Regions from separate parts of the Streptomyces sp. NPDC002643 genome, predicted to be linked through region 2. Evidence: riboswitches for the same ligand, from Rfam matches in the RefSeq annotation. Region 2 holds a riboswitch; the other holds the start of a gene.
What was found. A riboswitch is a leader RNA that binds a small molecule or an ion and turns the genes downstream of it on or off. The one in region 2 is predicted to bind glycine.
Positions count from the first base shown of each region.

Region 1: linked by a shared signal. The riboswitch ahead of gcvP (aminomethyl-transferring glycine dehydrogenase) and the one ahead of gcvT (glycine cleavage system aminomethyltransferase GcvT) in region 2 are both predicted to bind glycine.

Region 1 covers NZ_JBSFVY010000047.1:1,369-16,839, forward strand. Annotated here, with positions in the region: gene ACWD4G_RS40975 (sugar phosphate nucleotidyltransferase) at 1-2,057, shown strand, start outside; gene ACWD4G_RS40980 (DUF881 domain-containing protein) at 2,156-3,061, shown strand; gene ACWD4G_RS40985 (small basic family protein) at 3,058-3,390, shown strand; gene ACWD4G_RS40990 (DUF881 domain-containing protein) at 3,396-4,271, shown strand; gene ACWD4G_RS40995 (FHA domain-containing protein) at 4,420-5,286, shown strand; gene ftsR (transcriptional regulator FtsR) at 5,327-6,082, shown strand; gene ACWD4G_RS41005 (bifunctional nuclease family protein) at 6,167-6,640, shown strand; gene ACWD4G_RS41010 (MerR family transcriptional regulator) at 6,897-7,583, shown strand; gene ACWD4G_RS41015 (DNA polymerase IV) at 7,694-9,058, shown strand; gene ACWD4G_RS41020 (PRC-barrel domain-containing protein) at 9,078-9,446, opposite strand; glycine riboswitch at 9,577-9,673, shown strand; gene gcvP (aminomethyl-transferring glycine dehydrogenase) at 9,845-12,730, shown strand; gene ACWD4G_RS41030 (DUF5999 family protein) at 12,852-13,052, opposite strand; gene ACWD4G_RS41035 (hypothetical protein) at 13,491-14,075, opposite strand; gene ACWD4G_RS41040 (glutamate--cysteine ligase) at 14,646-15,471, shown strand, end outside.
Region 2 covers NZ_JBSFVY010000007.1:49,999-65,469, forward strand. Annotated here, with positions in the region: gene glyA (serine hydroxymethyltransferase) at 1-1,091, opposite strand, end outside; gene gcvH (glycine cleavage system protein GcvH) at 1,125-1,502, opposite strand; gene gcvT (glycine cleavage system aminomethyltransferase GcvT) at 1,638-2,804, opposite strand; glycine riboswitch at 2,871-2,992, opposite strand; glycine riboswitch at 2,994-3,105, opposite strand; gene ACWD4G_RS12675 (AAA family ATPase) at 3,337-4,011, shown strand; gene ACWD4G_RS12680 (enhanced serine sensitivity protein SseB) at 4,201-4,977, shown strand; gene ACWD4G_RS12685 (enhanced serine sensitivity protein SseB C-terminal domain-containing protein) at 5,151-5,936, shown strand; gene ACWD4G_RS12690 (ABC transporter permease) at 6,479-7,477, shown strand; gene ACWD4G_RS12695 (ABC transporter substrate-binding protein) at 7,535-9,289, shown strand; gene ACWD4G_RS12700 (ABC transporter permease) at 9,358-10,365, shown strand; gene ACWD4G_RS12705 (ABC transporter ATP-binding protein) at 10,362-11,456, shown strand; gene ACWD4G_RS12710 (ABC transporter ATP-binding protein) at 11,489-12,577, shown strand; partial or broken gene ACWD4G_RS12715 (trimeric intracellular cation channel family protein) at 12,617-13,267, shown strand; gene ACWD4G_RS12720 (thioesterase family protein) at 13,432-14,304, shown strand; gene ACWD4G_RS12725 (TIGR03086 family metal-binding protein) at 14,433-15,035, opposite strand; gene ACWD4G_RS12730 (hypothetical protein) at 15,378-15,471, shown strand, end outside.

The DNA of each region.
Region 1 (15,471 bases), on a different contig from region 2:
ATGAAGAGGGCAAGGTCGAGCGGTTCCTGGAGAAGCCGACCTGGGGGCAGGTCTTCTCGGACACCGTGAACACGGGCATCTATGTGATGGAGCCCGAAGTCTTCGACTATGTCGAGCCCGATGTGCCCGTCGACTGGTCCGGCGATGTCTTCCCACAGCTCATGAAGGAGGGCAAGCCGATCTACGGCTATGTCGCCGAGGGCTACTGGGAGGACGTCGGTACCCACGAGAGCTATGTGAAGGCGCAGGCCGACGTCCTGGAGGGCAAGGTCGACGTCGAACTCGACGGGTTCGAGCTGTCGCCCGGAGTATGGATCGCCGAAGGCGCCGAGGTGCATCCCGACGCCGTACTGCGCGGGCCCCTCTACATCGGGGACTACGCCAAGGTCGAAGCCGGCGTCGAAATCCGTGAGCACACCGTCGTGGGCTCGAATGTCGTCGTGAAGAGCGGGGCCTTTCTACACAAGGCCGTTGTCCACGACAACGTCTACATCGGGCAGCACAGCAATCTACGTGGCTGTGTGGTCGGAAAGAACACCGACATCATGCGTGCGGCACGTATCGAGGACGGTGCCGTGATCGGTGACGAGTGCCTCGTCGGCGAGGAATCGATCATCCAGGGGAACGTCAGGGTCTATCCCTTCAAGACGATCGAGGCCGGCGCCTTCGTCAACACCTCGGTGATCTGGGAGTCCCGGGGGCAGGCGCATCTCTTCGGGGCTCGTGGTGTGTCAGGAATCCTCAATGTGGAGATCACTCCCGAGCTGGCCGTGCGGCTGGCGGGGGCGTATGCGACGACGCTCAAGAAGGGCTCCACCGTCACCACCGCCCGGGATCACTCCCGAGGCGCGCGTGCTCTGAAGAGAGCGGTGATCTCGGCGCTCCAGGCCAGCGCCATCGACGTACGGGACCTGGAGAACGTACCGCTGCCGGTGGCTCGGCAGCAGACCGCTCGGGGCAGTGCCGGCGGGATCATGATCCGGACCACGCCCGGGGTTCCTGATTCCGTCGACATCATGTTCTTCGACGGGCAGGGAGCGGATCTCTCGCAGGGCGGGCAGCGCAAGCTGGATCGGGTGTTCGCACGGCAGGAATACCGGCGTGCGTTCCCCGGTGAGATCGGGGACCTGCACTTCCCGGCCAGCGTGTTCGACTCGTACACCGGATCGTTGCTGCGGAACGTCGACACCACCGGGATCGCCGAGTCGGGGCTCAAGGTCGTCGTGGATGCCTCCAACGGCAGTGCGGGGCTCGTACTGCCCAGTCTGCTCGGCAAGTTGGGCGTCGATTCGCTGACGATCAATGCCGGACTCGACGAGTCCAGGCCGACCGAGACGGCTGATATGCGGCGGAAGGGGCTGGTGCGGCTCGGTGAGATCGTGGCGTCGTCGCGGGCCGCGTTCGGTGTGCGGTTCGATCCCGTCGGTGAGCGGCTGTCGCTCGTGGACGAGAAGGGGCGGATCGTCGAGGACGACCGGGCCCTGCTGGTGATGCTCGACCTGGTGGCCGCGGAGCGGCGGAGCGGGCGGGTGGCGCTGCCGGTCACCACCACTCGCATCGCCGAGCAGGTCGCGGCGTACCACGGCACTCAGGTCGACTGGACGACCACCTCGCCTGACGACCTGACCCGGGTCGGCAGGGACGAGACGACGATCTTCGGTGGTGACGGGCGCGGTGGGTTCATCGTCCCGGAGTTCAGCAGTGTCTTCGACGGGACGGCGGCCTTCGTACGGCTCATCGGACTGGTGGCGCGGACGCAGCTCACGCTCAGCCAGATCGACGCGCGGATTCCGCGGGCGCATGTGCTGAAGCGGGACCTCGCGACCCCGTGGGCCGTCAAGGGGCTTGTGATGCGTCGGGTCGTGGAGGCGGCTGGGGATCGCTTTGTCGACACCACCGACGGTGTACGGGTCGTGGAGACCGACGGGCGGTGGGTGATGGTCCTGCCGGACCCGGCGGAGGCCGTCACGCATCTGTGGGCCGAGGGGCCCGACGACGCCTCGGCGCAGGCCCTGCTCGATGAGTGGTCGGCGGTCGTGGACAGCGCCGGACGCTGAAACCCCTCGCACGCGCGCGTGCCGGACAAGTGCCCCCAACGGGGCCTGTCCGGCACGTCGGTGGGGCCATTCGGAGGTAGCGGTCGCGACGTGCGACGATGTGCGGCATGCCGCAGCAGCCCCCCGTTCGGAGCACACCCACGCGCGCGTCGCGTCCGGACGCCTCCATGTCGCTGCTCACCAACGTCATGGACCACAGCCTCGACGACGGATACGCCGAGGCCGCCGCCCGTCGGAAGGCCGAGGGTGTCGAGGGCATGCCGAAGACGGTGCGGGCGAAGCTGGGGCTCGCGGCCGGGCTGGTGCTGGCCGCGCTCGTGGTGACGGTGGGCGCGGCGGAGGCGCGTATCAGCGCTCCTGTGGTCGCCAAGGAGCGCGAGGAGCTCATCGACCGCATCCAGCGGGAGACAGCCGCCGCCGACGAGCTGGAGAACACCGTCGACGGGCTCCGGGACGATGTGAGTGCCCGGCAGCGCGAGGCGCTCAAGGACGGCGGCGGGAGCGAGCAGGGCGAACTCGTGGGCATCCTGTCGGGCGCCGTCGAGGTGCACGGTCCCGGGGTGAAGCTCGTCGTCAACGACGCCAAGGGCGCCACCCGAGGCGGTGACGGTGACGCACGCGAGACCTCGGGGTTCTCCGACACCGGACGCGTGCGCGACCGCGATATGCAGCGGGTCGTCAACGGGCTGTGGGAGTCGGGCGCCGAGGCGGTCTCGATCAACGGGCAGCGGCTGACCGCGCTGTCGGCGATCAGGGCCGCGGGCGACGCGATACTGGTCGACAACAAGCCGCTGGCGCCTCCCTACACGGTTCTGGCCGTGGGGGACGGGCAAAGGTTGAGCACCAGGTTCCAGAACAGCCCCGACGGGCTGTACCTGCACGCGCTGCAGGAGAACTTCGGCATTCGGACGGCCATCTCCACCGAGGACGATGTCACGGTGCCCGCCGCGCCGAGTGTGATCGTACGTACAGCAGAACCGAGCACAGAGAAGGGCACATCGTGATCGCCGTACTGGGCCTCGTCCTGGGAGTGGTGGCCGGACTGTTGGTCCGGCCCGAGGTGCCGGCGGTGGTCGAGCCGTATCTCCCCATCGCCGTCGTGGCGGCGCTCGATGCCGTGTTCGGTGGTCTGCGCGCGATGCTGGACGGCATCTTCGACGACAAGGTCTTCGTGGTGTCGTTCCTGTCGAACGTGGTCGTGGCCGCCCTGATCGTTTTCCTGGGCGACAAGTTGGGTGTCGGCGCCCAGCTGTCCACGGGCGTCGTGGTCGTGCTCGGTATCCGGATCTTCTCCAACGCCGCGGCGATTCGCCGGCATGTCTTCCGGGCGTGAGGCCGATGAGCGAGCTGGACGAGACCGCGAAGAAGAGCCGGGGGAGCGGCGGGGGAGAGGACGACACCCCGACGACCCGGCTGCGCCGGGAACTCCCCGAGGAGGTGCCGGCCACGGCCCCCGTGGAGCCCGCCGAGACCGAGCCGGAGACGAAGAGCGGCCTCACCGGACGGCAGCGGCTGGCCCAGGGGCTGTGGCCGCCGCGCTTCACGCGGGCCCAACTCACCGTGGCAGCCCTGCTGTTCGGCCTCGGCTTCGGTCTGGCCATCCAGGTGGCCTCCAACAACGACGACAGCGCGCTGCGCGGGGCACGTCAGGAAGATCTCGTACGCATCCTCGATGAACTGGATGACCGTACTCAGCGTCTGGAGGAGGAGAAGCAGGGTCTCGAAGATCAGCGCACCGAGTTGGAGAACAGCTCGGATCAGGCCGAGGAGGCGCGCAAGCAGACGGTCGAGAAGGAGCGACAACTCGGCATTCTGGCGGGCACGGTGGCCGCGCAGGGACCCGGCATCACGCTGACGATCAACGACACGAAGGGAACGGTCGAGGCTGACATGCTGCTCGACGCGATCCAGGAGCTGCGCGCGGCCGGCGCGGAGGCGATCCAGGTGAACGGCGTACGCGTCGTCGCCAGCACCTATCTGACCGATTCCGGGGATGGAATCAGCGTTGATGGGAACAAGATCACCCAGCCTTTTCGTTTCAAGGTCATCGGCAATCCGCAGGACCTCGAACCCGCACTGAACATCCCCGGAGGCGTGGTGCAGACACTGGAGAAGGAGCAGGCCACCGTGACCGTGGAGCGGGCGGACAAGATCGACGTGGACGCCTTGCGGGCTGCGAAGCAGCCTGACTACGCTCGGTCGTCCTCCCAGTGAACCGCAGGTGCATGGGGACCGTCCGGCGAGGGCATGAGGTTGCGGGGGGTCGGCGCATCGAATGGGTGGTGCGTGGTGGAAACTGTCTGGTGGAGACGGACGTTGTGAGGATGTCCGGGTCGGCCAGTGAGGTCAGTCAGGGTTCGTCCTGCCCCACGGGCGGGTCTGTTTCGGTCAAGGGGAATCGCCCGTGAAGTTGTTTGCGAAGTTGTTCGGCAAGAGCGCGCGAGAGGGTAGCGACAACGCGACCTCCCGTCATCGCGCGCAGCCTTCGGAGGCGGAGGGCCAGGGCGGTGACCGCCCGCTGTTCCGGGACCAGGTCGCTGGTCCGGGCGGTGACATTTCCGGAGGTCAGGGCGTGCCGTCTGTTGACCCCGCACAGTCCGGCCGCATAGGTTTCACAGACCCGTCAACCTCAAGTCCGGGTGGAGGGTTTGCCTCCGGCCCCTATGCGTCCAATGCTCCGGAGGACCCGTCGATGTCGGCCCTGGTGTGTACGAGGTGCGGTAACCGCAACGCGGAGAACAGCCGCTTCTGCTCGAACTGCGGTGCTCCGCTGAGGGCCGGCGCGGTCCCCGAGCGTCCGTCCGAGACGACCTCCACGATCTCCATCTCCGGCCTGGAGGCCTACGACTCCGAGGTCACCGGCCAGACCCAGCTGCCCTCGCTCTCCCCCGAGGCACAGGCCGCCGTCGACGCGCTGCCGCTCGGCTCGGCGCTCCTGGTCGTCCGCCGAGGACCGAACGCCGGCAGCCGCTTCCTGCTGGACAGCGACCTGACCACGGCCGGCCGCCACCCGCAGAGCGACATCTTCCTCGACGACGTGACCGTCTCACGTCGTCACGTGGAGTTCCGCCGCGGCCAGGACGGCTCCTTCACGGTCGCCGACGTCGGCAGCCTGAACGGCACGTACGTCAACCGCGAGCGCATCGACCAGGTCGCCCTGCACAACGGCGACGAGGTGCAGATCGGCAAGTACCGGCTGGTCTTCTACGCGAGCCAGCGGGGCTACTGACCCTCCCCGGACCGCGTCCGGGGGACCCCAGGGAAGGTCCATGCTTCGAACAACGAGCGGTGGTGCCGACCACGGCACCGCCGCCGCGGACAGTGGCCTGATGAGCATCGGCACGGTGCTGACCGCGCTGCGCGAGGAGTTCCCCGAAGTCACGATCTCCAAGATCCGCTTCCTGGAGTCGGAAGGGCTCATCGAGCCGCAGCGGACCCCCTCGGGGTATCGCAAGTTCAGCCCCGAGGACGTCGAGCGCCTCGGCCATGTCCTGAGGATGCAGCGGGACCACTATCTGCCGCTCAAGGTGATCCGCGAGCATCTGGAGGCCCTGGAGCGCGGTGAGGACGTACGGCTGCCGTCCGTCGGCCGTCAGCGCGACATCGGCGACGGGGAGCGCCTGAGCGACCTCCTGGGGGAGCCCGAGGAGCCCGCGGTCGCCAGGATCGGGCGCTCCGAGCTGCTCGCCGGCGCCGCGATCGACGAGGAGCAGCTGGCCGAGTGGGAGTCGTACGGGCTTGTGACGCCGCTGGCGGACGGCTCGTACGACGCGGAGGTCCTCACCGTCGCCACACTGGTGGTGGAACTGGGACGGTTCGGCATCGAGCCCAGGCATCTGCGGGTGATGAGGGCCGCCGCCGACCGTGAGGCGGGCCTCGTCGACCAGGTCGTCGCCCCGCTGCGGCGCCATCGCAATCCGCAGACCAGAGCGCATGCGGAGGAGCGTGCCAGGGAGCTGGCGGGGCTCACGGTCAAGCTGCATGCCGCGCTGGTGCAGAGCGCGCTGGGTGTACGGCTTCGCTGAAGCGGGGTGTTCGCCTGTGGCGGATCGGTCGGCCGATCTGTGCCCGACTACCCAAACATCCCGAGCACGGCCTAGGGTTGCTGTGTGAACGAGCTCGATGTCGTAGGTGTCCGGGTCGAAATGCCCTCCAACCAGCCGATCGTGCTCCTGCGTGAAGTGGGAGGCGACCGTTACCTCCCCATCTGGATCGGCCCAGGGGAGGCGACGGCGATCGCTTTCGCCCAGCAGGGCATGGCCCCCGCGCGACCGCTGACCCACGATCTGTTCAAGGACGTGCTGGAGGCCGTCGGCCAGGAGCTCACGGAAGTGCGCATCACCGACCTGCGTGAGGGCGTCTTCTACGCGGAGCTGGTGTTCGCCAGTGGGGTCGAGGTCAGCGCGCGGCCGTCCGACGCCATAGCGCTGGCGCTGCGGACCGGTACGCCGATCTTCGGCAGTGACGGTGTGCTCGATGACGCGGGTATCGCCATCCCGGACGAGCAGGAGGACGAGGTGGAGAAGTTCCGCGAGTTCCTCGACCAGATCTCGCCCGAGGACTTCGGCACCAACAGCCAGTGACGCCGGTGCGCGGGATCGCGCGGGGTGCGGGGCCGTGAGCCCGTTGAGTGCGCCCATGTGCCGTTGCTTCGGTCGCCCGGACCAGGGTGGTGCCGGGCGGGTCCGGCGCTGAGCATTCGGCTAGCCTTTCCCCGCGGAAGGGCACGGGAAACCACTCTCAGGGTGATTATCACTCGGCGTGGCGAGTGCGATGGTCGTTGACGCACCCCTGATGGCTGCCTACCGTCGAGAAGGCAGGTCAAGGACGGAGGTCGGCGTGAGAAGCAGCGGCGACGGTACGACGGCTGGGGGTGCCCCCGGACGCGGTCTGGGGGAGAGCGGCCCGTACCCTCCCTACAGCTCTCGGCTTCACCCGAGCGGGGGATACCCCCATCGCGGCGGCGCGGCCGGTCAAGTCCCACAGCGGCCCATGGCCGTACAGGACGGTACGCAGGCGGCCCCCGAGCCGCACGAGAACATCGGCTACCGGGGCCCCACCGCGTGTGCGGCGGCCGGCATCACCTATCGGCAGCTCGACTACTGGGCCCGCACCGGGCTCGTGGAGCCGAGCGTGCGGCCCGCCCATGGGTCGGGGACGCAGCGCCTCTACAGCTTCCGGGACGTCGTCGTCCTGAAGATCGTGAAACGGTTCCTCGACACGGGCGTGTCCCTGCAGAACATTCGCACGGCTGTCCAGCACCTCCGGGAGCAGGGGTTCAGCGATCTTGAGCGGATGACGTTGATGAGCGATGGCGCCACTGTGTATGAGTGCACATCGCCGGACGAGGTTCACGCGTTGCTGCAAGGCGGACAGGGGATCTTCGGGATCGCTGTCGGGGTCGTTTGGCGTGATGTGGAAAGCGCTCTCTCGCAGTTGCACGGAGAGCGGGTGGACACCGGGGAGACGCTGGTCGGGCACAACCCGGCGGATGAGCTGGCGCGTAGGCGCAACCGGGCGGTGTGAGGCCGCACCGGGCCGTGTGAGGGCACCTCACCCGGTTTGAGGCTGAAGCCAGGGAGCGCCGAGGCGGCTCTGGTGGGGCGTTGTCAGTGGCGTAGGGCAGCATCGGAGATGTGAGAACCACGCCCACGATCCTGCATCTCGACATGGATGCCTTCTACGCCTCGGCGGAGCAGGCATCCAAGCCGAGCCTGCGCGGCAAGGCCGTCATCGTGGGTGGGCTCGGTCCGCGCGGTGTGGTGGCCACCGCGTCGTACGAGGCCCGGGTGTTCGGTGTGCACTCGGCCATGCCCATGGCGCAGGCGCGGCGGCTCGCGCCGAACGCCGCGTATCTCACGCCGCGCTTCACGTTCTATCGGGCCATCAGCGACCAGGTCATGGGGCTGCTGCGGGCGTTGTCGCCGCTGGTGGAGCCGTTGAGCCTCGATGAGGCGTTCGTGGATCTGGAGGCCGGGGGAGCGGCCTGGGACGAGGAGTCGGCGCGGCTGACCGGGGTGAAGCTGCGCGCCGATATCCGGGCGGTGACCGGGCTGACGGGTTCCGTGGGGCTCGCGGCTTCGAAGATGCTCGCGAAGATCGCGTCGGAGCAGGCGAAGCCCGATGGGCTGGTGCTGATCGAGCCGGGGACCGAGGGGGCGTTGCTGGGGCCGATGTCGGTGCGGATTCTGCCGGGGGTGGGGCCGGCGACCGGGGATCATCTGCGGCGGGCCGGGATCACCACGGTCGAGGAGATCGCGGAGGCGGGGGAGGACGAGGTCGTACGGCTGTTGGGGAAGGCCCATGGGCATGGGCTGTACGCGATGGCGCTGGCGCGGGACGACCGGGCCGTGGTGGCCGAGCGGGACACGAAGTCCGTGTCGGTGGAGGACACATATGACGTGGACATCCATGACCGGGTGCGGGTGCGGATGGAGGTGCGGCGGCTGGCCGATCGGTGTGTACGGCGGCTGAGGGGGGCCGGGCTGTCGGGGCGGACCATCGTGCTGAAGGTGCGGCGGTTCGATTTCTCGACGCTGACGCGGTCCGAGACGTTGCGGGGGCCGACCGACGATCCCGCGGTGGTGCGGGAGGCGGCGGGGCGGCTGCTGGAGGCCGTGGACACGACCGGTGGGGTGCGGCTGCTGGGGGTCGGGGTGAGTGGGCTCGCCGACTACACGCAGGAGGATCTGTTCGCCCAGGCCGCGGGGGAGCCGGATCTCGTCGAGGAGGAGACGGTGGAGGAGGTCGTGGTGGAGGAGAGCGGGCCCGTCGAGCGGCAGTGGCGGGCCGGGAACGATGTGCGGCATGCCGAGTACGGGCACGGGTGGGTGCAGGGGAGCGGGCTCGGGCGGGTGACCGTGCGGTTCGAGACGCCGGGGTCCGAGCCGGGGAGGGTGCGGACGTTTCGGGTGGACGACCCCGATCTGGAGCCGGCCGAGCCGTTGCCGCTGATATCGGATGGCGTGGGGCCGAAGCTGGAGTCGGGGGCGGCGGGCTGAGGGCCGGGTGGGGGTCGGGTCAGGGGGTTTCCTGGTCCGAGATATGGCCGAAGTCGTGGTCCGGGGGCGGGGGCGGGGCTGTGTCCAGGCCGTAGTGGTGGTAGAGCTGGAGTTCCTGTTCGGGGGAGAGATGGCGGCCCACTCCGAAGTCGGGGGCGTCCTTGATGAGGGCGCGGTCGAAGGGGACGTGGAGGGTGCCCTCGACGAGTTCGCTGGGCTCCAGGGGGACGAAGGCATCGCGGCCGAAGAGGCCCATGCGTATCGCGGCCCACTCGGGCGTGCCGGTGGCGTCGTCCAGATAGACCTCGTCGACCGTACCGATCTTGGTGCCCTTGCGGTCGAACGCCTTGCGGCCGATCAGATTGCGCGGATCGATGTCGGTCTGCACGGGCCCTCCAAGTGGTCGCAGAGGATTCGCGAGTCATCACTCATCGCCTACCACTACGAAAAGGCACATCGCGGTGAGGGGCCACTCGAAGACCGTGCGTTGCGCCCGCTGATACGCTGGCAGCGGCTGCTGACCCCGTGCGGGAGAGTTCTCCGGACACCATCCGGAGGCGCCGAAGGAGCAAATCCTCCCCGGAATCTCTCAGGCTCACGTACCGCACGGACGAGGTCACTCTGGAAAGCAGAGCGGGTGTCGACGGTTTCCGCTCTCACCGACGGTGAAAGCCGGTCCGTACCCGGGCCGGTGAAGCTCTCAGGTCGAGATGACAGAGGGGGAGGCCGTCCGGGCACCCGTCCCGTGGTGCCCCTCGAAGGTCGTCGGACCAGGAGGCCTCCGCAATGACCGGTCAACACATTCCGCTCACAGATCTCGAACAGGGGATTCCGTTCGAACGGCGTCACATCGGGCCCGATGTCGAGGCCCGGGCCAAGATGCTCGCGCAGGTCGGGTACGGCTCGCTCGACGAGCTGACGGCCGCGGCCGTACCGGATGTGATCAAGAACGCCGAGGCCCTGGAGCTGCCGGGGGCGCGGACCGAGGCCGAGGTGCTCGCCGAGTTGCGGGCGCTCGCCGATCGCAATCAGGTCGTCGGGTCGATGATCGGGCTCGGGTACTACGGGACGTTCACTCCGCCCGTCATCCTGCGGAATGTGATGGAGAACCCCGCTTGGTATACGGCGTACACGCCGTATCAGCCCGAGATTTCCCAGGGGCGACTAGAGGCGCTGCTGAATTTCCAGACCATGGTCGCGGATCTGACGGGGCTGCCGACCTCCGGTGCCTCGTTGCTCGACGAGGGGACGGCCGCCGCCGAGGCCATGGCCCTGTCGCGGCGGATGGGGAAGAACAAGAAGGGGCTCTTCCTCGTCGATGCGGATACCTTTCCGCAGACCGTGGCCGTGCTTCGGACGCGGGCCGAGCCGACCGGGGTCGAGGTGGTCGTCGCGGATCTGACCGACGGGATTCCTGAGGACATCGCCGCACGTGAGATCAACGGGGTGCTGCTCCAGTACCCCGGCGCCTCCGGGGCCGTGCGGGACCTCAAGCCCGTCGTCGAGCAGGCACACGGGCTGGGGGCTCTCGTCACCGTCGCCGCTGATCTGCTCGCGCTGACATTGCTGACCTCGCCCGGGGAACTGGGCGCCGACATCGCGGTCGGGACGACGCAGCGGTTCGGGGTGCCGATGGGCTTCGGCGGGCCGCACGCCGGTTACATGGCCGTGCACGAGAAGTTCGCGCGTTCCCTGCCCGGGCGGCTCGTCGGGGTGTCCGTGGACGCGGACGGACACAAGGCGTACCGGCTCGCCCTGCAGACGCGGGAGCAGCACATCCGCCGGGAGAAGGCGACCAGCAATATCTGCACGGCTCAGGTGCTGCTGGCGGTCATGGCGGGGATGTACGCGGTGTACCACGGGCCCGAGGGGCTGCGCACCATCGCCCGGCGTACCCATCGGTACGCCTCCGTCCTGGCCGCCGGTCTCACCGCGGGCGGGGTCGAGGTGGTGCACGGTGCCTACTTCGACACGGTGACCGTGCGGGTGCCGGGGCGCGCTGCCGAGGTCGTGGCGGCGGCTCGGGAGAACGGCGTGAATCTGCACCTCGTCGACGGCGATTCGGTGTCGATTTCCTGTGACGAGACCACCACGCGGGCGCAGCTCGCTGCCGTATGGGGCGCGTTCGGGGTGGACGGCGATGTCGAGGCGCTCGATGCGGCTGCCGGGGACGTGCTGCCGGAGGGGCTGCTGCGGGGCGACGCGTATCTCACGCACCCGGTGTTCCATCAGCACCGGTCCGAGACCGCGATGCTGCGGTATCTGCGGCGGCTCGCCGACCGGGACTACGCACTGGACCGGGGCATGATCCCGCTCGGCTCCTGCACGATGAAGCTCAACGCGACCACCGAGATGGAGCCGGTGACGTGGCCCGAGTTCGGGCAGCTGCACCCGTTCGCGCCCGCCGAGCAGGCTCAGGGCTATCTCACGCTCATCCATGAGCTGGAGGAGCGGCTGGCCGAGGTCACCGGGTACGACAAGGTCAGCCTCCAGCCGAACGCCGGATCGCAGGGGGAGCTGGCGGGGCTGCTGGCCGTACGCGGGTACCACCGGGCGGGCGGGGACGAGCAGCGGACGGTGTGTCTCATTCCGTCGTCCGCGCACGGGACGAACGCCGCCAGTGCCGTCATGGCCGGGATGAAGGTCGTCGTCGTGAGGACCGCCGAGGACGGTGAGATCGACGTCGAGGATCTGCGGGCGAAGATCGAGCAGTACCGTGACGAGCTGGCGGTGCTGATGATCACGTACCCGTCGACGCACGGTGTCTTCGAGGAGCACGTCGCCGACATCTGCGCTCAGGTGCACGACGCCGGCGGGCAGGTGTATGTCGACGGGGCCAACCTCAACGCGCTGGTGGGGCTCGCCAAGCCGGGGCGCTTCGGTGGGGACGTCTCGCATCTGAATCTGCACAAGACGTTCTGCATTCCGCACGGTGGCGGTGGCCCGGGTGTCGGGCCGGTGGCGGTGCGTGCGCATCTGGCGCCCCATCTGCCGAACCATCCGCTGCAGCCCGCCGCCGGGCCCGAGACGGGTGTGGGGCCGATCTCGGCGGCGCCCTGGGGGTCGGCGGGCATACTGCCGATCTCGTGGGCGTATGTGCGGCTCATGGGCGGGGAGGGGCTCAAGCGGGCCACCCAGGTGGCGGTGCTCAGCGCCAACTACATCGCCAAGCGGCTGGAGCCGCACTACCCCGTGCTGTACACGGGGCCGGGCGGGCTCGTCGCGCACGAGTGCATCGTCGATCTGCGGCCGCTGACCAAGGCGACCGGGGTGAGCGTGGACGACATCGCCAAGCGGTTGATCGACTACGGCTTCCACGCGCCGACGATGTCGTTCCCGGTGGCGGGGACGCTGATGATCGAGCCGACGGAGTCGGAGGACCTCGCCGAGCTGGATCGGTTCTGCGAGGCGATGATCGCGATCCGGGCGGAGATCGAGAAGGTCGGGTCGGGGGAGTGGCCCGCCGACGACAATCCGCTGCGGAACGCTCCGCACACCGCCGCCGCGCTCGGCGGGGAGTGGGAGCACGCGTACGGCCGCAGGGAGGCCGTGTTCCCGGCCGGGGTCGTGCCCGCCGACAAGTACTGGCCGCCGGTGCGCCGGATCGACCAGGCCTTCGGCGATCGGAACCTGGTCTGTTCCTGCCCGCCGCTGGACGCCTACGAAGAGTAGTCACCCGCTGATACGCGTCGGGGCCGGTGCGGAGAGTGCTTCTCCGGCCGGCCCCTCATGTGTTCCGGGCGGGCGCCGTCGTCGGCGCGGGCGCGCGCCCTCTGTGCTCGGGACGTGCGGCTCAGGCGGCCGTCATCACGGTGCCCACCGGACGGTGGGGGGCGATGATCTGGCCGTCCGGCAGGAGCTCACCGGTGTCCTCGAAGAGCAGAACGCCGTTGCAGAGCAGGCTCCAGCCCTGCTCGGGGTGGTGCGCCATGAGTCGGGCGCCTTCCCTGTCGGCGGATTCGGCTGTCGGGCAAGGTGGCTGGTGCTGGCACATGGTTGGTGGGATCTTTCGCTCTGTCGTGTGGTCGGTGGGTGTTTTGTCTGTCCTGTGGCTTGAAGCCCCGTTCATGGCCGCCCCCGTGGTGATGATTCGGTCCGGTCCCAGTCTTGCCCCACGGGCGTCAATCCGCAGGGATTTCGCGGCACCGCTTCTCACAGGTTGATGACGCTTCGCCGACGCGGACGGTTCATCGGAACCGCGCTGTCCTTTCGGGTGGTTCCCCGTGGTCGGATGGGGCTAGTCCGGCGGGGAGACGCCCATTTTCCTGCTCGTCCGAGCGTATTGCCGCGCGGAAGAGCGGAATATCTTGTCGGTGGTGAACGAGTACCCCGCCACCGGTATATCGGCGGCGGGGTACGAGGGCGGTACGAATGAGGAAAGCGGTCCTGAACTCGGGCGGGCCCAGGTGGGTCAGGTGGGGCTTGGGCGGGTTCAGGCGGGCGAGCCGAGGAGCGGGGCCGGGGTCAGCCGGGTGGTCAGTACCGGCAGGAGGTCGGCGACCCGGTGCGGGCGATGGGCCGCGATACCGGGCGGGGCCGGCGCCAGCGGCACCAGCAGGTCGGTCGGCGCCGGGTGGCCGGTGGCGCCGTCGGCGGTGTGGTCGGCGTGCAGCCAGAGCGTGAGCATGTACAGCTCGGGCACCGACAGCAGGCGCGGCTGGTAGGGCTGGGGCATCAGCTCGGCCTGGCGCAGGGCGCGCTCGGTGGAGGTGATGTACGGGCCCTCGAAGAAGTGGGAGAAGGCCCATCCGTCGGGCATCAGCCGGGTCTCGGCGGCGGCCACATGGCGGTCGTCGCTGCTGATCAGGAAGCGCCAGCCGGTGAGGCGTGTGGTGCCCGCGCCCTCGGGGGTGATCCGGTCGAGGACATGGACGGGCAGCGGGAGTTCGGGGCACGTGGGCCCCTGGGCGTTCTTCAGGGACGGTGTTCGCGCCTCGCGGACGGCGGTGGGGGAACCGAGTGCCGTGAGGACGGTGCGCAGGGCGGGCGCGGGAGCCGGGGGGACATGCAGCGGCATGGTGGGTCGCCTCTCATTCGACAGGCACGGTGGCGCGAGGGCGGGGGCGGACGACGCTGTCAGCTCTCGGGGATCGGAGAGACGGGTGCCCGGGGTCCGGATGCGTGGGAGATGGTCCGCCGCGCGTGGCAGACGGCAGGACCGAGGACCGCGAGTGCCGACTCTCAGCCTCGATTGCGGAGTTTATACGACACGTGTTCAGATGGCGTTTCGTCTAGCTGTCCTGGATATGAAGAGCAAGGCGGTATCCGGTCGCCGAAGTGCGGTATTCCTCCCGATTACCGAGCGGTGTCGGTCGGTGACCTCGGATTGTCGTGCCGTGGCGGTCGGCCGGTTCTCGTCGGCGCTTTTCACGAAAGCCTGACGGGTAGAAAGCGCATGCTCATTCTTGCCCGGTGAATGTGCCAGACGCACGCCGAGTGAATATCGTCGAAGGAGACCGCGCTCAGCCTAGCGTGGGCAGGTCGCGCGCGGGGCGTTATCGACGGCTCTGCCTGGGCATCATCAACCGTGGACCCGGGACAGCAGTGGCCGGCTCATCGGCCTGCCCATCCGAGGAGGGACACTTCGATGGGGGAGAAGGTCGTAGCGGGGCCCTTCGGCCTGTCCGACCGGCAGCTCTACCGCGACAAACTGCGGCAGTGCCTGGAGGGGCTGGCGCGGTTGCTGGCGGAGAAGCGATTCGACCGCCCCAAGAACCTCATGGGCGTCGAGATCGAGCTGAACCTCGTCGGGGCCGACGGTCTGCCGAGAATGATGAATGCGCAAGTACTGGAGCGGATTGCGAGCCGAGATTTCCAAACAGAACTCGCCATGTTCAATCTGGAAGTGAACATCGCCCCACATCGGCTCGGGGGGAGGGTTTTCGACCGGCTTTCCGAGGAGCTGCGTACCTCCCTGGCGTATGCCGACCGGAAGGCGGGCGAGGTGGACGCCGCCATAGTGATGATCGGCATTCTGCCCACACTCGACCGTGACGATCTGGTCTCCTCGAACCTCTCCGACAACGACCGTTACACGCTTCTCAACGATTCGATCGTCGCCGCCCGGGGTGAGGACTTCACCCTCGACATCGACGGCGTGGAGCGGCTCGTCTGCACCTCCAAGTCGATCGCGCCCGAGGCCGCGTGCACCTCCGTGCAGCTGCATCTCCAGGTCACGCCGGCCCGGTTCGCCGATGTGTGGAACGCGGCCCAGGCGGTCACCGCCGCGCAGATCGCCATCGGCGCCAACTCACCGTTCCTGTTCGGGCACGAGCTGTGGCGGGAGTCGCGGCCCCCGCTGTTCCAGCAGTCCACGGACACCCGGCCGCCCGAGCTGCAGGCGCAGGGCGTACGGCCGCGTACCTGGTTCGGCGAGCGGTGGATCTCCTCGGCGTACGACCTCTTCGAGGAGA
Region 2 (15,471 bases):
AGGCCCGACGTCACCATCGGCGGACGCGGGTCGTTCGGGACGGCGTTGCGGTTGACGGTGATACCGACCTCGTGGAGACGGTCCTCCGCCTGCCGCCCGTCCAGCTCCGACTCCCGCAGATCGACGAGGAGGAGGTGGACGTCGGTGCCACCGGACAGCACGTTCACCCCGGCCGCACGCGCGTCGGCGGCCGTCAGACGCTCCGCCAGAATCCGCGCGCCCTCGACCGTACGCCGTTGCCGCTCCTTGAACTCCTCCGAAGCGGCCACCTTGAACGACACCGCCTTGGCGGCGATGACATGCTCCAGCGGACCGCCCTGGAAGCCGGGAAAGACCGAGGAGTTGAGCTTCTTCGCGAAGTCCTGCTTGGCGAGGATGATCCCGCCGCGCGGGCCGCCGAGCGTCTTGTGGGTTGTGGAGGTGACGACATCCGCGTACTCGACGGGGTTCGGGTGCAGCCCGGCCGCGACGAGCCCCGCGAAGTGGGCCATGTCGACCCACAGATACGCCTCGACCTCGTCGGCTATCCGCCGGAAGGCCGCGAAGTCCAGCTGACGCGGATACGCCGACCACCCGGCGATGATCACCTTCGGCCGGTGCTCCTTGGCCAGCCGCTCGACCTCGTCTATGTCGACGAGACCGGAGTCGTCCACGTGGTACGGGACCACGTTGAACTGCTTGCCGGAGAAGTTCAGCCGCATCCCGTGGGTGAGGTGGCCGCCGTGCGCCAGGTCCAGACCCAGGATCGTGTCCCCGGGCTGGGCGAGCGCGAAGAGCGCGGCCTGGTTGGCGGAGGCACCCGAGTGGGGCTGCACATTGGCGTACTCGGCGCCGAACAGCGCCTTCACCCGGTCGATGGCGATCTGCTCGGCGACATCGACGTGCTCACAGCCGCCGTAGTAGCGGCGGCCGGGGTAGCCCTCGGCGTACTTGTTGGTCAGGACCGAACCCTGGGCCTCCATGACCGCGACCGGCGCGAAGTTCTCGGAGGCGATCATCTCCAGCGTGGACTGCTGGCGGTTCAGCTCGGCGTCGACGGCGGCGGCGACATCCGGGTCCAGTTCGTGCAGGGGAGTGTTGAGTAGCGACAGCTCAGTGGTGTCAGACATGAAGGTCTACGGCTCCTAGCCGGCGGTGTGGGCGGTGTACTCGTCGGCGGAGAGCAGATCGGCCGGCTCCTCCGCGACACGTACCTTGAACAGCCAGCCGCCCTCGAACGGGGCGGTGTTCACCAGCGACGGGTCCTCGACCACGTCCTCGTTGACCGCGGTGATCTCACCGCTGACCGGCGCGTAGAGCTCGCTGACCGACTTCGTCGACTCCAGCTCACCGCAGGCCTCGCCCGCGGTCACCGTGGAGCCCACCTCGGGGAGCTGGGCGTAGACGACATCGCCGAGCGCGTTCGCCGCGAACTCCGTGATGCCGACCGTCGAGACGCCGTCCTCGGCGCCCGACAGCCACTCGTGCTCCTTGCTGTAACGCAGCTGCTGGGGGTTGCTCATGGCCTGAATTCTCCTGTACGCGGGGGACCACTGATGAAGGGGGACTACGGAAAGGGGAATACGGAGACGGGGCGTGAGCTGGGCGCATGTGCCCAGGGTCACGCCGGACGCCGACTCGGAACGCCTACGACGGTGTCACTTGCGGCGCTTGTAGAACGGCAGCGCCACGACCTCGTACGGCTCGTGGCTGCCGCGGATGTCCACACCGACCCCGGCCGTGCCCGGCGCGGAGTGCGCGGCGTCGACGTACGCCATGGCGATGGGCCTGCCCAGGGTGGGGGAGGGGGCACCGGAGGTGACCTCGCCGATGACCTCGCCGCCGGAGACGACCGGGTACCCGGCGCGCGGCACCCGCCGCCCCTCGGCGATCAGACCGACCAGGACGCGCGGCGGATTCTCGGCGGCACGCGCGGCGGCCTCGGCCAGCGCCGCGCGCCCCACGAAGTCGCCCTCCTTCTCGAACTTCACCACCCGGCCGAGCCCGGCGTCGAAGGGGGTGAGGGAGGTCGACAGCTCATGCCCGTACAGCGGCATCCCCGCCTCCAGACGCAGCGTGTCCCGGCAGGACAGCCCGCACGGCACCAGACCGGCACCCTCGCCCGCCTTGGTCAGCGCCTGCCACAGCTCGACGGCGTGCTCGGGCTTCACGAACAGCTCGAAGCCGTCCTCGCCGGTGTACCCGGTGCGGGCGATCAGCGCCGGGACGCCCGCGACCGTGCCGGGCAGACCCGCGTAGTACTTCAGACCGTCGAGATCGGCGATGGGGGCACCTCCCGGATCGAGCGAAGTCGAGACTCTGGGGGAGAGCGCCTTGACGATGCCGGGGGACTCGGGGCCCTGCACGGCGATCAGCGCGTACGCGTCCCGGTCGTCCCGCACCTCCGCGTCGAAGCCGGACGCGCGCTCCATCAGCGCGTCCAGCACCACCTGGGCGTTGGAGGCGTTGGCGACGACCAGGTACTCGGTGTCCGCCGTGCGGTAGACGATCAGGTCGTCGAGGATGCCGCCGTCCTCGCGGCAGATCATGGTGTAGCGGGCCCGGCCGACCGCGACGCCCCCGATGTTCCCCACGAGGGCGTGGTCGAGGAGGCCGGCGGCCTGGGGGCCGGTGACGGTGATCTCACCCATGTGGGAGAGGTCGAAGAGCCCGGCCTTCGTGCGTACGGCGTTGTGCTCGTCGCGCTCGGAGCCGTATCGCAGGGGCATGTCCCAGCCCGCAAAGTCGGTCATCGTGGCGCCGAGCGAGCGATGCAGGGCGTCGAGCGCGGTGCGGCGCGGGCCGGCGGACTCGGCAGCGCTCATGGATTCGGAACTGCTCATCGGTCGGTCGTCTCCAAGGGCATGACGGGGCATGACGGGCGAGGTGGACCCTCCCCATCTGTCATCGGAACCTGAGAGGTTCGCCATGATCGGCAAAAGATCCTGGCTTGCACCTTGGGTGGGGCCACGCCACTTCCCGGAGGAAGGGGGCGGCCCGCTTTTCAGATGTGCCTCGCCCGCGCGGTAACGGGGCCTGAGAGATTCAAGGGAGGAACTTGCTCCTTCGGCGCCCCTGCGACGCGCTTCGGTGAGGCGTCGCCGGGGACTCTCCCGCGCGGATTCAAACGGCCGGTATGCAGTTGGCGGGCACATCATCGCACGCATCGGCGCGGTGCGGCAGGGGCACCCTTCACAGGTGGGGGACAGCGGCCATGGGCGAGGCACAGCCGCCATGGGCGATGCACAGCGGCCCGTAGCACTCCTGTGGCAATAAGACGAGTGAAACCGGGGGGCTCGGGCATTACCTTCTCTTTACAGTCGTTGGGGATGGGTTTCCCAGCCCCTGGGGAGGACGATCACGGTGAACAGGACCACGGCGTACGCGACGACCTCGGGCATCACGCTGCCCACACAGCCCGCCGCCCGGGCCGCTGAGGCCTGCGGCCCGTTCCCCAGAGCGGTCGTCCGCGACCTCCGGGAGCGCGGCGGACGCAGCCCGCACGAGCTGTCCTTCGGACCGCGCGACCTCGTCGTGGTGACCGGGCTCCCCGGCAGCGGCAAGTCCACGCTCATGCGGCGGGCCGTGCCGGGTATCCGTATCGACTCCCAGGACACCCGCGACCGCTTCGACGCCCGCCTCGCCGCGTTCCTGCCGTACGCCGTGTATCGGCCGCTCGTGCGCCTCGCCCACTACGCGGGGTTGCGGCGCGCGCTCAGGACCGGCGAGGGCGTCGTCGTGCACGACTGCGGGGCGCAGGCGTGGGTACGGCAGTGGCTGGCGCGGGAGGCGCGGCGGCGTGGGGGGACGTTGCATCTGCTGTTGCTGGATGTTTCCCCTGGTCAGGCGCGAGATGGGCAGCGTGAGCGAGGGCGTGGGGTGTCACGGTATGCGTTCGCTCGGCATCGGGGGGCGATGGGGAGGCTGTTGCGGGCGGTGGAGAAGGGGCGGTTGCCGGAGGGGTGTGGGGCGGCGGTGTTGATTGATCGGGAGGCCGCGGAGGGGTTGGTGCGGATCGACTTCGTCGGGTAGTGCGGAGGAGTGAGGATGGGGCGGGAAGAGCTCGGGTGGTTCCGTGCGTTGCGGGGTGCGGGTTCGCTGTGGTTGTTCGCGCCCCGCGGCGGAGCCGCATATGTCAGGGCCCCGCGCCCCTTTTGGTCTCGGCCGGTGGCGATAAAGTGCTGGGACAACAGCATCACGGCTTGAAGCGGTAGGCGGCAGATGGATTTCCCGGCGGACTTTCCGGCACAGGTGCATCCCCATGGGCACGGGGGGTGGCCCGGCAATGAGCTGGAGGAGGTGCTGTCGGCCTCGCTGGGGGTACCGACCGCGGGGGCACGGATCGTGGAGGTGCTGGCCAGGAGCTTTGTGTGGGTGCCGCTGCCCGAGGGCGGTAACCCCGGCAGCACCCAACTTGATCTGCCCACCATGGAGATCGACGGCCAGGCGTATGTGCCGGTGTTCAGCTCCGAGGAGCAGTTCCGCCAGGTCGTCGGCAACCACATGTCGTACACCATCGCCCCGGCCGTGGAGTTCGCCCGGGGTCTGCCCCCGCAGGTCGGTCTCGCCCTCAACCCCGACGGTGTCGTCGGCATCCCGCTGCCCCCGCCCGCCGTGGCCGAGCTGTGCCGGGCCGGACACTCCCCGCTGGACGGCGGGGCGAGCGGCGCCCGGGTCCGCCTCTTCGAACCGGACTGGCAGGACGACCCGGTGGACTTCCTGGCGGCCGCCTCCGCCGAGTTCGCCGGCACGGGCGTGGTCCTCTCCGCCCGCCGCTGCCTCGCCGCGATCGAGACGGCCGCACCGGTCATGTTCATCGGCGTCGAACTCATCTCCTGGGAAGCCGACCGCACGGTCCCGTTGGCCGCCCTGGGCCGAGCCCTGGCCAAGGCCCCCGTCCCATGGCCGGTCAACATGGTCTTCATGGACGTGGCCCAGGACCCGGTGGGCGACTGGCTGAGGGAGAAGGTACGGCCCTTTTACCAGCAGGGCTACTGACAGGTCTTTTAGGGGCGCGGGGCCCTGACATATGCGGCTCCGCCGCAGGGCGCGACCAGCCACAACGCACCCGCACCCCGCAACGCACATCACCCCCCGAGCCCTGACCGGCTCAACCCCCACACCACCTAAGCTGTTCCTATAACCAAGGTCCAGGAAGAAGGGCGGCCGACGTGAGCGCAAGCATCGCGACCGGGCAGGTCGAGCACATGCTGCGCCAGGTGACGCCCGGGCGCTACGACGCCTACGAGGCGCTGCTGCGCGCCCTCGCGGCCCCCTCCACCGGCCAGATCTGGATGCTCCTGTGGCACGGCCAGGCCGGCTCCCCGGACGCCCAGTACGGCAACATGGAGGTCGACGGCTTCAACTACGCCCCGTGCGTGACCTCCGCCCAGGAACTCTCCGCCAGCGGCTGGAACCGCAGCTACGAGGTCGTCGACGGCCTCGACGTGGCCCGCACCCTCTACCCGGACCACTACGGCCTCTGGCTCAACCCGCACGCCCAGGGCGGCGGCGTCGGCATCCCCTGGCTGGATCTGCGCCGTATCGCCACGGGGCTGGAGCGCCAGCCGGCCGGACCCCTCAGGATGTCCGAACCGGCCATCGAGATCCCCCAGTTCTACGCCCTGCTGACACAGAACGCCCACCGCACGCACGCCGTGCGCTCCCTGCGCCGCGCCTGGGTGCAGCCCGCGCTCGGGGCCCCGTATCTGGCGATCGGCCTCGATGTGTACGACACGTCGCCGCCGGCGGTGGACTCGGTGCGCGCGATGATGCAGCAGTCGATCGGCGCGGTCCCGGACGGACTGCCCGTCTCCACGGTCGCCATGTCCGACGAGTACGACCCCGTCGCGATGTGGCTGCGCGCCGCCGCCCGCCCCTTCTACGACCGCGAGGCCCACGGCGCCCCGGCCCAGGCCCCGGCGGCGGGCGGGTACGGATACCCCGGCGGCTACTGAGCGCCCTCGGCCCCACGCCGACCACGGCTCGGGGCGTACAACTCCCTTTCCTGGATCAATGGATCGCGGGACACGCCCCGGCCGTGATGACGGCTCATACCGTGTTCGCCGTCTCCCTGAGCTGCCCGAACGCCGCCCGGTGGGGCGGCGATCGCCGTGCCGCCGTGCGAAGTCGGCGATGTGCGGGGAAGGTTGAGAGCCGACGACAGGGAGCGTGCGGGGCGCTTCCGTCTCCTCCCTTCGCCGCTCACCAGAGCGTGATGTCCGGATTCCGGAACTCCGCTGGCCACATCACGGTTGCGCATACATTCGCGGCCAGGTCTGGTGCCTGATCGCTGGACCGTTGAAGACTCCCCCAGAGCGATGGGGGGATCGGGCGAACGTGCTGTTCACGTGGTGAAGTTCGAGCCCCAACTCCCTCTCCTCGTCGAACGAGCAGTAGTCACAAGGCAAGAGAGAGCAGTGGCGGCGGACCGCACCGCAGACCCGGGCGGCCGCCAAGCACAGTCGGCAACCACCGGCACGGGCAAGCACGAGGGACGATGACCGCACCCATTGAGACGACCGGATCGCAGGCCGAGGCGCAGCCCGAGGCCGTGCTGGAAGGTGTCGAGGCCAAGAAGATCGAGGGCCGTTCGCTCGGCCAGATCGCCTGGACCCGCTTCAAGCGCGACAAGGTGGCGGTCGCCGGCGGCGTCATCGTCGTCCTGCTGATCCTGATCGCGGCCCTCTCCCGGCCGCTGCAGTCGATGCTGGGGCTCGACCCCAACGCCTTCAACCAGGATCTGATCGACCCCAACACCTCCCTGCCCAAAGGTGACTTCGGCGGGATGAGCTGGGACCACCCCCTGGGTGTGGAGCCCAAGTTCGGCCGGGACATCCTCGCCCGCATCCTCGAAGGCTCCTGGGTCTCACTGGTCGTCGCGTTCGGCGCGACGCTCCTGTCGAACGCCATCGGAGTGGTGCTCGGACTGGTCGCCGGATACTACGGCGGCCGGGTCGACACGATCGTGAGCCGGCTGATGGACACCTTCCTGGCGTTCCCGCTGCTGCTCTTCGCCATCGCCATCTCCGCGACCCTCCAGGGCGGGGCCTTCGGTCTCGAAGGGCTGCCGCTGCACATCTCGGTGCTCATCTTCGTGATCGGCTTCTTCAACTGGCCGTACATGGGCCGGATCGTGCGTGGTCAGACCCTGGCGCTGCGCGAACGCGAGTTCATCGACGCCTCGCGCGGCATGGGCGCCGGCGGCCCGTACGTCCTGTTCAAGGAGCTGCTGCCGAACCTCGTCGCGCCGATCATCGTCTACTCGACGCTGCTCATCCCGACGAACATCATCTTCGAGGCGTCGCTGAGCTTCCTCGGCGTCGGAATCCAGCCGCCGCAGGCCTCCTGGGGCGGAATGCTCAACCAGGCGGTCGACTTCTTCGAGGTCGACCCCCAGTACATGATCGTTCCCGGCCTCGCGATCTTCATCACGGTGCTGGCCTTCAACCTTCTCGGTGACGGCCTCCGGGACGCCCTCGACCCCCGCAGCCGCTGACGTCTGCGGTCTGTCGTCCCACGCAACTGTCCAACTACGAAGGGGAAATCGACCATCATGCGAAGGTCAGCAATGGCCGCCGTCGCGGTTGTCAGCAGCGCCGGCCTGCTTCTGTCCGCGTGCAGCAAGGCGGAAGACGGTTCGGACACCCCCAAGGGCGCCGGCGCCAACGCCGCGACCAAGGGTGTCGTCAACGAGTCCACGACGAAGGGCGGCACGGTCACCTACGCCAGCGCCGACGCCCCCGAGTCCCTCGACCCGGGCAACATGTACTACGCGTACGGCTTCAACTTCAGCCGCCTCTACGCGCGTCCGCTGATGACGTTCAAGCCCGGCGCCGGTGAGGCGGGCAACGAACTCGTCCCGGACCTGGCGGAGAGCGCGGGCACGCCGAGCGACGGCGGCAAGACCTGGACGTACAAGATCCGTCAGGGCGTCAAGTACGAGGACGGCACCGCTGTCACCTCCAAGGACGTCAAGTACGCGGTGGAGCGCTCGAACTTCGCGCGTGACGTGCTCTCCCTCGGCCCCAACTACTTCCAGCAGATGCTGGACGACCCGGACAAGTACAAGGGCCCCTACGAGGACAAGAGCGACGAGGGCATCTCGTCCATCGAGACCCCGGACGACCACACCATCGTCTTCAAGCTGAACAAGCCGTTCGCCGAGTTCGACTACCTGGCGAGCATGCCGCAGACGGCTCCGGTGCCCAAGGCCAAGGACACCGGCGTCGACTACACCAAGAGCGTCGTCTCCAGCGGCTCGTACAAGTTCGAGAAGTACGAGGAGGGCAAGCAGATCGTCCTCGTCCGCAACGACCAGTGGGACGCCAAGACGGACCCGCTGCGCAAGCAGTACCCGGACAAGATCGTGGTGAACCTCAAGGTCAACAAGGCCACCATCGACAAGGACGTGATGGCCGGCGACACCATGATCGACATCCAGGGCACCGGTGTCGACGCCCAGACCCAGGCCCAGGTCCTCAAGGACAAGGACCAGATGGCCAACACCGACAACGCGCTCGGCGGCCGTCTCGTCTACACGGCGATCAACACCAAGGTGGCGCCGTTCGACAACATCGAGTGCCGCAAGGCCGTCGAGTACGCGATCGACAAGACCGCCGTGCAGACCGCCATGGGCGGCCCGATCCGCGGTGACATCGCCTCCACCGTCCTGCCGACCGACGTCTCGGGTTACGAGAAGGCCGACCTGTACGCCACCGAGGGCAACAAGGGTGACATCGCCAAGGCCAAGGAGCACCTGAAGGCCTGTGGCAAGGAGAACGGCTTCAAGACCTCCATCACCGCCCGTACCGACCGTCAGGGCGAGGTCGACGCGGCCACCGCGATCGTCGAGGCGCTGAAGGAGATCGGCATCGACGCCGAGATCAAGCAGTTCCCGTCCGGCAAGTACTTCTCCGACTACGCGGGTGTCCCGGAGTTCAACAAGAAGAACAACGTCGGCCTCATCATGATGCAGTGGGGTGCCGACTGGCCGACCGGCTACGGCTTCCTGCAGCAGATCGTCAATGGCAAGGCCATCGGCCAGTCCGGCAACACCAACCTGTCCGAGCTGGACGACCCCGCGATCAACAAGCTGCTGGACGACGCGATCGGCAACACCGACGAGGCCGCCCGCACCGCCGCGTACACCGAGGTCGACAAGTTGGTCATGGAGCAGGCCGCCATAGTTCCGCTGACCTACTTCAAGGTGCTGCTGTACCGCTCGCCGTACGCCACCAACCTGGTGTCGTCCTCGGCCTTCAGCGGTCAGTACGACTACCTCAACGTCGGCACCACGGAAAAGAAGTAGCCCCGGAAGGCAGGTGAAGGCATTGGCGCCCGCGGGGAGAACACCCGCGGGCGCCGGCGCCGGTCCTCGTGATCTCGTACATCATCCGCCGGACGATCGCGGCGGTGATCCTGCTGCTCGTCGTCACCGCGGTCACCTTCGGCATCTTCTTCATCCTGCCGAAGATCGCCGGACAGACCACCGATCAGCTGGCACAGCAGTACATCGGCAAGAACCCCACGCCCGAGGACATCGCGGCGGTCAAGCGGAACCTCGGCCTGGACCAGCCGGTCTACGAGCAGTACTGGAACTTCCTCAAGGGGATCGTCTCCGGTGCCACGTACGACCTCGGTCCGACCACGATCCGCTGCGACGCGCCCTGCTTCGGCTACTCCTTCAAGGACCACCTGGAGGTCTGGCCGCAGCTCACCAGCCGGCTGCCGGTGACCATCTCGCTCGCCGCCGGTGCCGCCGTGCTGTGGCTGCTGGGCGGTATCACGGCCGGTGTCATCTCGGCCCTGAAGCCCGGCTCGTTCTTCGACCGGGCCGCGATGGGCGTCGCCCTCGCGGGCGTCTCCCTGCCCATGTTCTTCACCGGTCAGCTGGCCCTGCTGCTGTTCAGCTACCAGCTGGAGATCTTCGGCAGAACCTATGTCCCCTTCACCGAGAACCCCTCGCAGTGGGCCAACACCCTCTTCCTGCCCTGGTGTTCACTGGCGCTCCTCTACTCCGCCATCTACGCCCGGCTCACCCGCTCGGGCATGCTGGAGACGATGAACGAGGACTACATCCGCACCGCGCGGGCCAAGGGTCTGCGGGAGCGCAAGGTGGTCGTGAAGCACGGTCTGCGGGCCGCGCTGACGCCGCTGGTGACGGTCTTCGGCATGGACGTCGGTCTGCTCCTCGGCGGTGCCCTCATCACCGAGACCGTGTTCTCCCTGCACGGCATCGGCGAGTACGCGGTCCAGTCGATCAGCGCCAACGACCTGCCCCCGATCCTCGGGGTGACCCTGCTCGCGGCGTTCTTCGTCGTCTTCATGAACCTTCTGGTGGACCTGCTGTACGCCACGATCGACCCGCGGGTGAGGCTCTCGTGACCGAACTGTCCAAGACCGGGGCCGCCGTCGGCGAGCCCGCACGCGCCGGTGACGCCCCCGAGGCGTTCCTCGAAGTACGCGACCTCAAGGTGCACTTCCCCACCGACGACGGCCTGGTCAAGTCCGTCGACGGCCTCTCCTTCCAGCTGGAGAAGGGCAAGACCCTCGGCATCGTCGGCGAGTCCGGCTCCGGCAAGTCCGTGACCTCGCTGGCCATCATGGGTCTGCACCGGCTCGGGGCGCGCGGCAAGAACGTGCGGATGTCCGGTGAGATCTGGCTCGACGGCAAGGAGTTGGTCGGCGCCGACCCCGACGAGGTGCGCCGGCTGCGCGGCCGCGAGATGGCGATGATCTTCCAGGACCCGCTGTCCGCGATGCACCCGTACTACACGGTCGGCAACCAGATCGTCGAGGCGTACCGCGTCCACCACGACGTCAGCAAGAAGGCGGCCCGCACCCGTGCCGTCGAACTCCTCGACCGCGTCGGCATCCCGGAGCCGAACAAGCGGGTCGACATGTACCCGCATGAGTTCTCCGGCGGTATGCGCCAGCGCGCCATGATCGCCATGGCCCTGGTCAACAACCCCGAACTGCTGATCGCCGACGAGCCCACCACCGCCCTGGACGTGACCGTCCAGGCGCAGATCCTCGATCTCATCCGGGATCTGCAGAAGGAGTTCGGCTCCGCCGTCATCATCATCACGCACGACCTCGGCGTGGTCGCCGAGATCGCCGACGACATCCTCGTGATGTACGGCGGCCGCTGTGTGGAGCGCGGACCGGTCGACGACATCTTCTACCAGCCCGGACACCCCTACACCTGGGGCCTGCTGGGCTCGATGCCGCGTATCGACCGCGAGCAGACCGACCGGCTCATCCCGGTCAAGGGCCAGCCGCCCAGCCTCATCAACGTCCCCTCGGGCTGCGCCTTCAACCCGCGCTGCCCCTACGCGGACGTCCCCAAGGACGGGATCACCCGCACCGAGCGCCCCGAGCTGCGCGAGGTCGGCGGCCGGCACTTCACCGCCTGCCACCTGCCGCAGCAGGAGCGCACGCGGATCTGGAACGAAGAGATTGCGCCGAAGCTGTGAGCGAGACCGATACCCAGGACGGGGCGACGGCTGTGAAGAAGGCGTCGGCCGACGACGAGAAACCCCTGCTCAAGGTCGAGGGCCTGGTCAAGCACTTCCCCATCAAGAAGGGCCTGCTCCAGCGGCAGGTCGGGGCGGTCAAGGCCGTGGACGGCATCGACTTCGAGGTCCGCCGGGGCGAGACCCTCGGCGTCGTCGGCGAGTCCGGCTGCGGCAAGTCGACCATGGGCCGGCTCATCACCCGCCTGCTCGAACCCTCCGGCGGGAAGATCGAGTTCGACGGCACGGACATCACCCACCTGGGCACCGCGGGCATGCGCCCGCTGCGCCGCGACGTCCAGATGATCTTCCAGGACCCGTACGGCTCCCTGAACCCCCGGCACACCATCGGCACCATCGTCTCGGCGCCGTTCAAGCTCCAGGGCGTGGAGCCCGAGGGCGGGGTGAAGAAGGAGGTCCAGCGCCTCCTGGAGCTGGTGGGCCTGAGTCCCGAGCACTACAACCGCTACCCGCACGAGTTCTCCGGCGGCCAGCGCCAGCGCATCGGTATCGCCCGCGCGCTCGCCCTCAAGCCCCGCATGGTCGTCGCCGACGAGCCGGTCTCCGCGCTCGACGTGTCCATCCAGGCCCAGGTCGTCAACCTCATGGACGACCTCCAGGACGAGCTGGGCCTGACGTATGTGATCATCGCGCACGACCTGTCGGTGGTGCGCCATGTGTCGGACCGTATCGCGGTGATGTACCTCGGCAAGATCGTCGAACTCGCCGACCGGGACTCCCTGTACGCGTCGCCGATGCACCCGTACACCAAGGCCCTGCTCTCGGCCGTGCCGATCCCGGACCCCCGGCGGCGCGGCGCCAAGAGCGAGCGCATCCTGCTCAAGGGCGATGTCCCCTCGCCGATCGCGCCACCGAGCGGCTGCCGCTTCCACACCCGGTGCTGGAAGGCGACGGAGGTCTGCGGGACCACAGAGCCACCTCTGGCGGAACTGAGGCCGGGCCGGCGGGTCGCCTGCCACCACCCCGAGGCTGCGTCCGAGCCCGCCGGTGAGCGGGACGAGCCCGTCGGTGAGCCGGAGCGGACCGTGGAGAAGTCGGTCGACGAGTCCACGGACAAGTAGCCCTCAGAGCGTGTGCGCCTTGCATTGCAAGGCGCACACGTGTTTGTGGGTGAGAATGTACGAGTGTTCCCGTACGCACTCGATCTGATCGGCATCTTCGTCTTCGCGATATCCGGCGCGCTGCTGGGCGTCCGCAAGAACTTCGACGTCTTCGGCATCGCCGTCCTCGCCGAGGTCACCGCCCTCGGCGGCGGCCTGTTCCGCGACCTGATCATCGGGGCCGTCCCGCCGGCGGCCTTCACCGACCTCGGCTACTTCCTGACCCCGCTGCTCGCCACCCTCCTGGTCTTCTTCCTGCATCCGGAGGTCGAGCGCATCCAACTCGGCGTGAACGTCTTCGACGCGGCCGGCCTCGGCCTCTTCTGTGTCGCGGGCACGATCAAGGCGTACGAGCACGGTCTCGGACTGACCGCCTCCGCCACCCTCGGCCTCGCCACGGCGGTCGGCGGCGGTGTGCTGCGGGACATCCTGGCGGGCGAGGTGCCGTCGCTGCTGCGCTGGGACCGCGATCTGTACGCGGTACCCGCGATGGCCGGCTCCGGACTGGTCGTGCTGTGCGTCCACTTCGACGCCCTGACCACGACGACCGCCACCTTCGCCGCGCTCACCGCCTTCGTCCTGCGACTGATGGCGATGCGCTACCACTGGCGGGCGCCGAGGGCCTGGAACCGCCGCTCCTCGGCCAGCGAGCCGATCGAGCCGATCGAGCCGATCGAGCCGATCGAGGCGACCGGCGGGGTGACCGAGGCGGGTGGGGCCGCCGAGGTGGCCGAGGTGGCCGAGAAGGTGCCCCAGGCTGCCGGGGCAATCCGATAAAGCTACCGCTTAGTAGTTGCCTGTTGTACCGTACCGGCATGTCTCAGGCATCCCAGGCGACCATAGGCGACAGCGAGTTCGACCGTGACACCGCGGTCACGCGACGCGAGGAGGGCGTCTACGACGCCGGCCTCTCCGCCGGCTGGACGATCATCAGCGCGGTCAACGGCGGTTACCTCCTGGCCATCCTGGGCCGCGCCCTCGCCGACGCGCTGCCGCATGGCGACCCGTTCACGATCTCCGCGCACTATCTGACCGCGTCCGTGCCGGGCCCGGCAGTCGTCCGCACCGACGTCGTCCGCACCGGCCGCACCCTGTCGACCGGTCAGGCCTCCCTCTTCCAGTACGACGAGCAGGGCCGCGAGATCGAACGCATCCGTGTCCTCGCCTCCTACGGCGACCTGAACTCCCTCCCCGACGACGTCCGTACGACGGCGAAGCCGCCCGCGATGCCGCCGATCGAGCAGTGCTTCGGCCGCGAGGACGCCCTGAGCCTGAACCCCGGCCACAACGACAACCCCGTCCCCGGCAGCTCCGCGCTCACCGAGCGGCTGATGATCAAGCTGGACCCGGCGACCCTGGGCTGGGCGGTCGGCGCACCCTCCGGCAAGGGGGAGATGCGGGCCTGGTTCGGGCTCGCCGACGGCCGGGACGCCGACCCCTTCTCGCTGCTCCTCGCGGTGGACGCGCTGCCGCCGACCGCCTTCGACCTGGGTATCTCCGGCTGGGTCCCGACCGTCGAACTGACCGTCCACATCCGCTGCCGCCCCGCGCCCGGCCCGCTCCGGGTCGCCGTCACCACCCGTAACCTCGCCGGTGGCTTCCTGGAGGAGGACGCCGAGGTCTGGGACAGCGCCGACCGGCTGGTGGCCCAGTCACGGCAGTTGGCCCGAGTACGGCTGGCGGGCTGAGGTACGGGGCAGGGCCGACGGGGCGCGGGGTCGGCGGGTCGCGGCTCAGGTGGGACCGGGCCGGCTGCGGCTGGGGGAAGGACCGGTCGGCTGCGGCTCGGGTGGGCCGGAGCCGTTGACGGCCGCGCTCACATGGGTGTGCCGTTGAGCGGTCTGCGGCCCAGCCACGCCGCCAACCGGCCGTAGGCGTCGGCTCCCTCGGGCGCCGGCACCGCCCGCTCGAACGGGCGGCCCTCGCGCGGGTCGTCCGGGAGGGCGATCCGGGCCGCGGCGAGCGAGTACTCGGCGAGTTCCGGGTCCAGGGCGAGCGGACGGCCGAGCCCCTCGGAGAGGTCCCAGGTGTGGGCCACGATCTCCATCACATACGCCGGCAGCGCCTCCCGCCCGGGGATCTCACCCCACGGCACCCGTACCGGCCCCGCCATGCGCTCGTCACTCGACCACGCCCGGAGCACCCGGGGTCTGACCTCGTCGTACGCCTCCGACCAACTGTCGTCGGGCACCCCGTCCACGAACATCCGTACGTGCAGCCCGTCCCCCTCCTCACCGCAGACCGCGACCCGGAGGGTGCCCCCGACGATGTGGCTGAGCAGCGTGCGTACGTCGTACTCGGCGCACGGTGTCGGACCGTCCAACTGCTCGGGCCGTACGGTCGCGATGAGCTGGGCGGCCTGGGCGGTGGCCCGGGTGTGGAGGGGGCGGGGGTCGACGGAGTGCGGGGTGGTGGTCATGGCGGGGCCTCGCAAGGGGTGGGGTCGTGGGGCTGTGCTGCTGGGGGTCGTGCGCTGTGCTGCTCGGAGGGTTCCCGCCGGACGGGGTGGACGCCGCTCACGCCGGTACGGACAACCCGCATGAGGGACCGTCTCCTGGCGCCCGGGGGCGCCCTCTGTCACGAAGCTGTACCAGCGCCGACTTGCGGAGGAGGCGTGAAAGTCCAGGTCAGCGGGGGTGGGTTGGTGATCGCTTTGCCGTTCGCACAGGGATGGCACAGCGCGAACTCAAGGAAGGCCCAAGCTGCGTTGGTTCGATTCCCGAGCCTTTGAACTCCCTCATCATTCCTGGAGTTGTTTCTCATGAAGCGTGCACGTCTCGTCCCTGCGGTGGCCCTCCTCGCGGTCGCACCCCTCTTCCTGGTGGCGTGCGGCTCCGGCGACTCCTCGTCGTCCA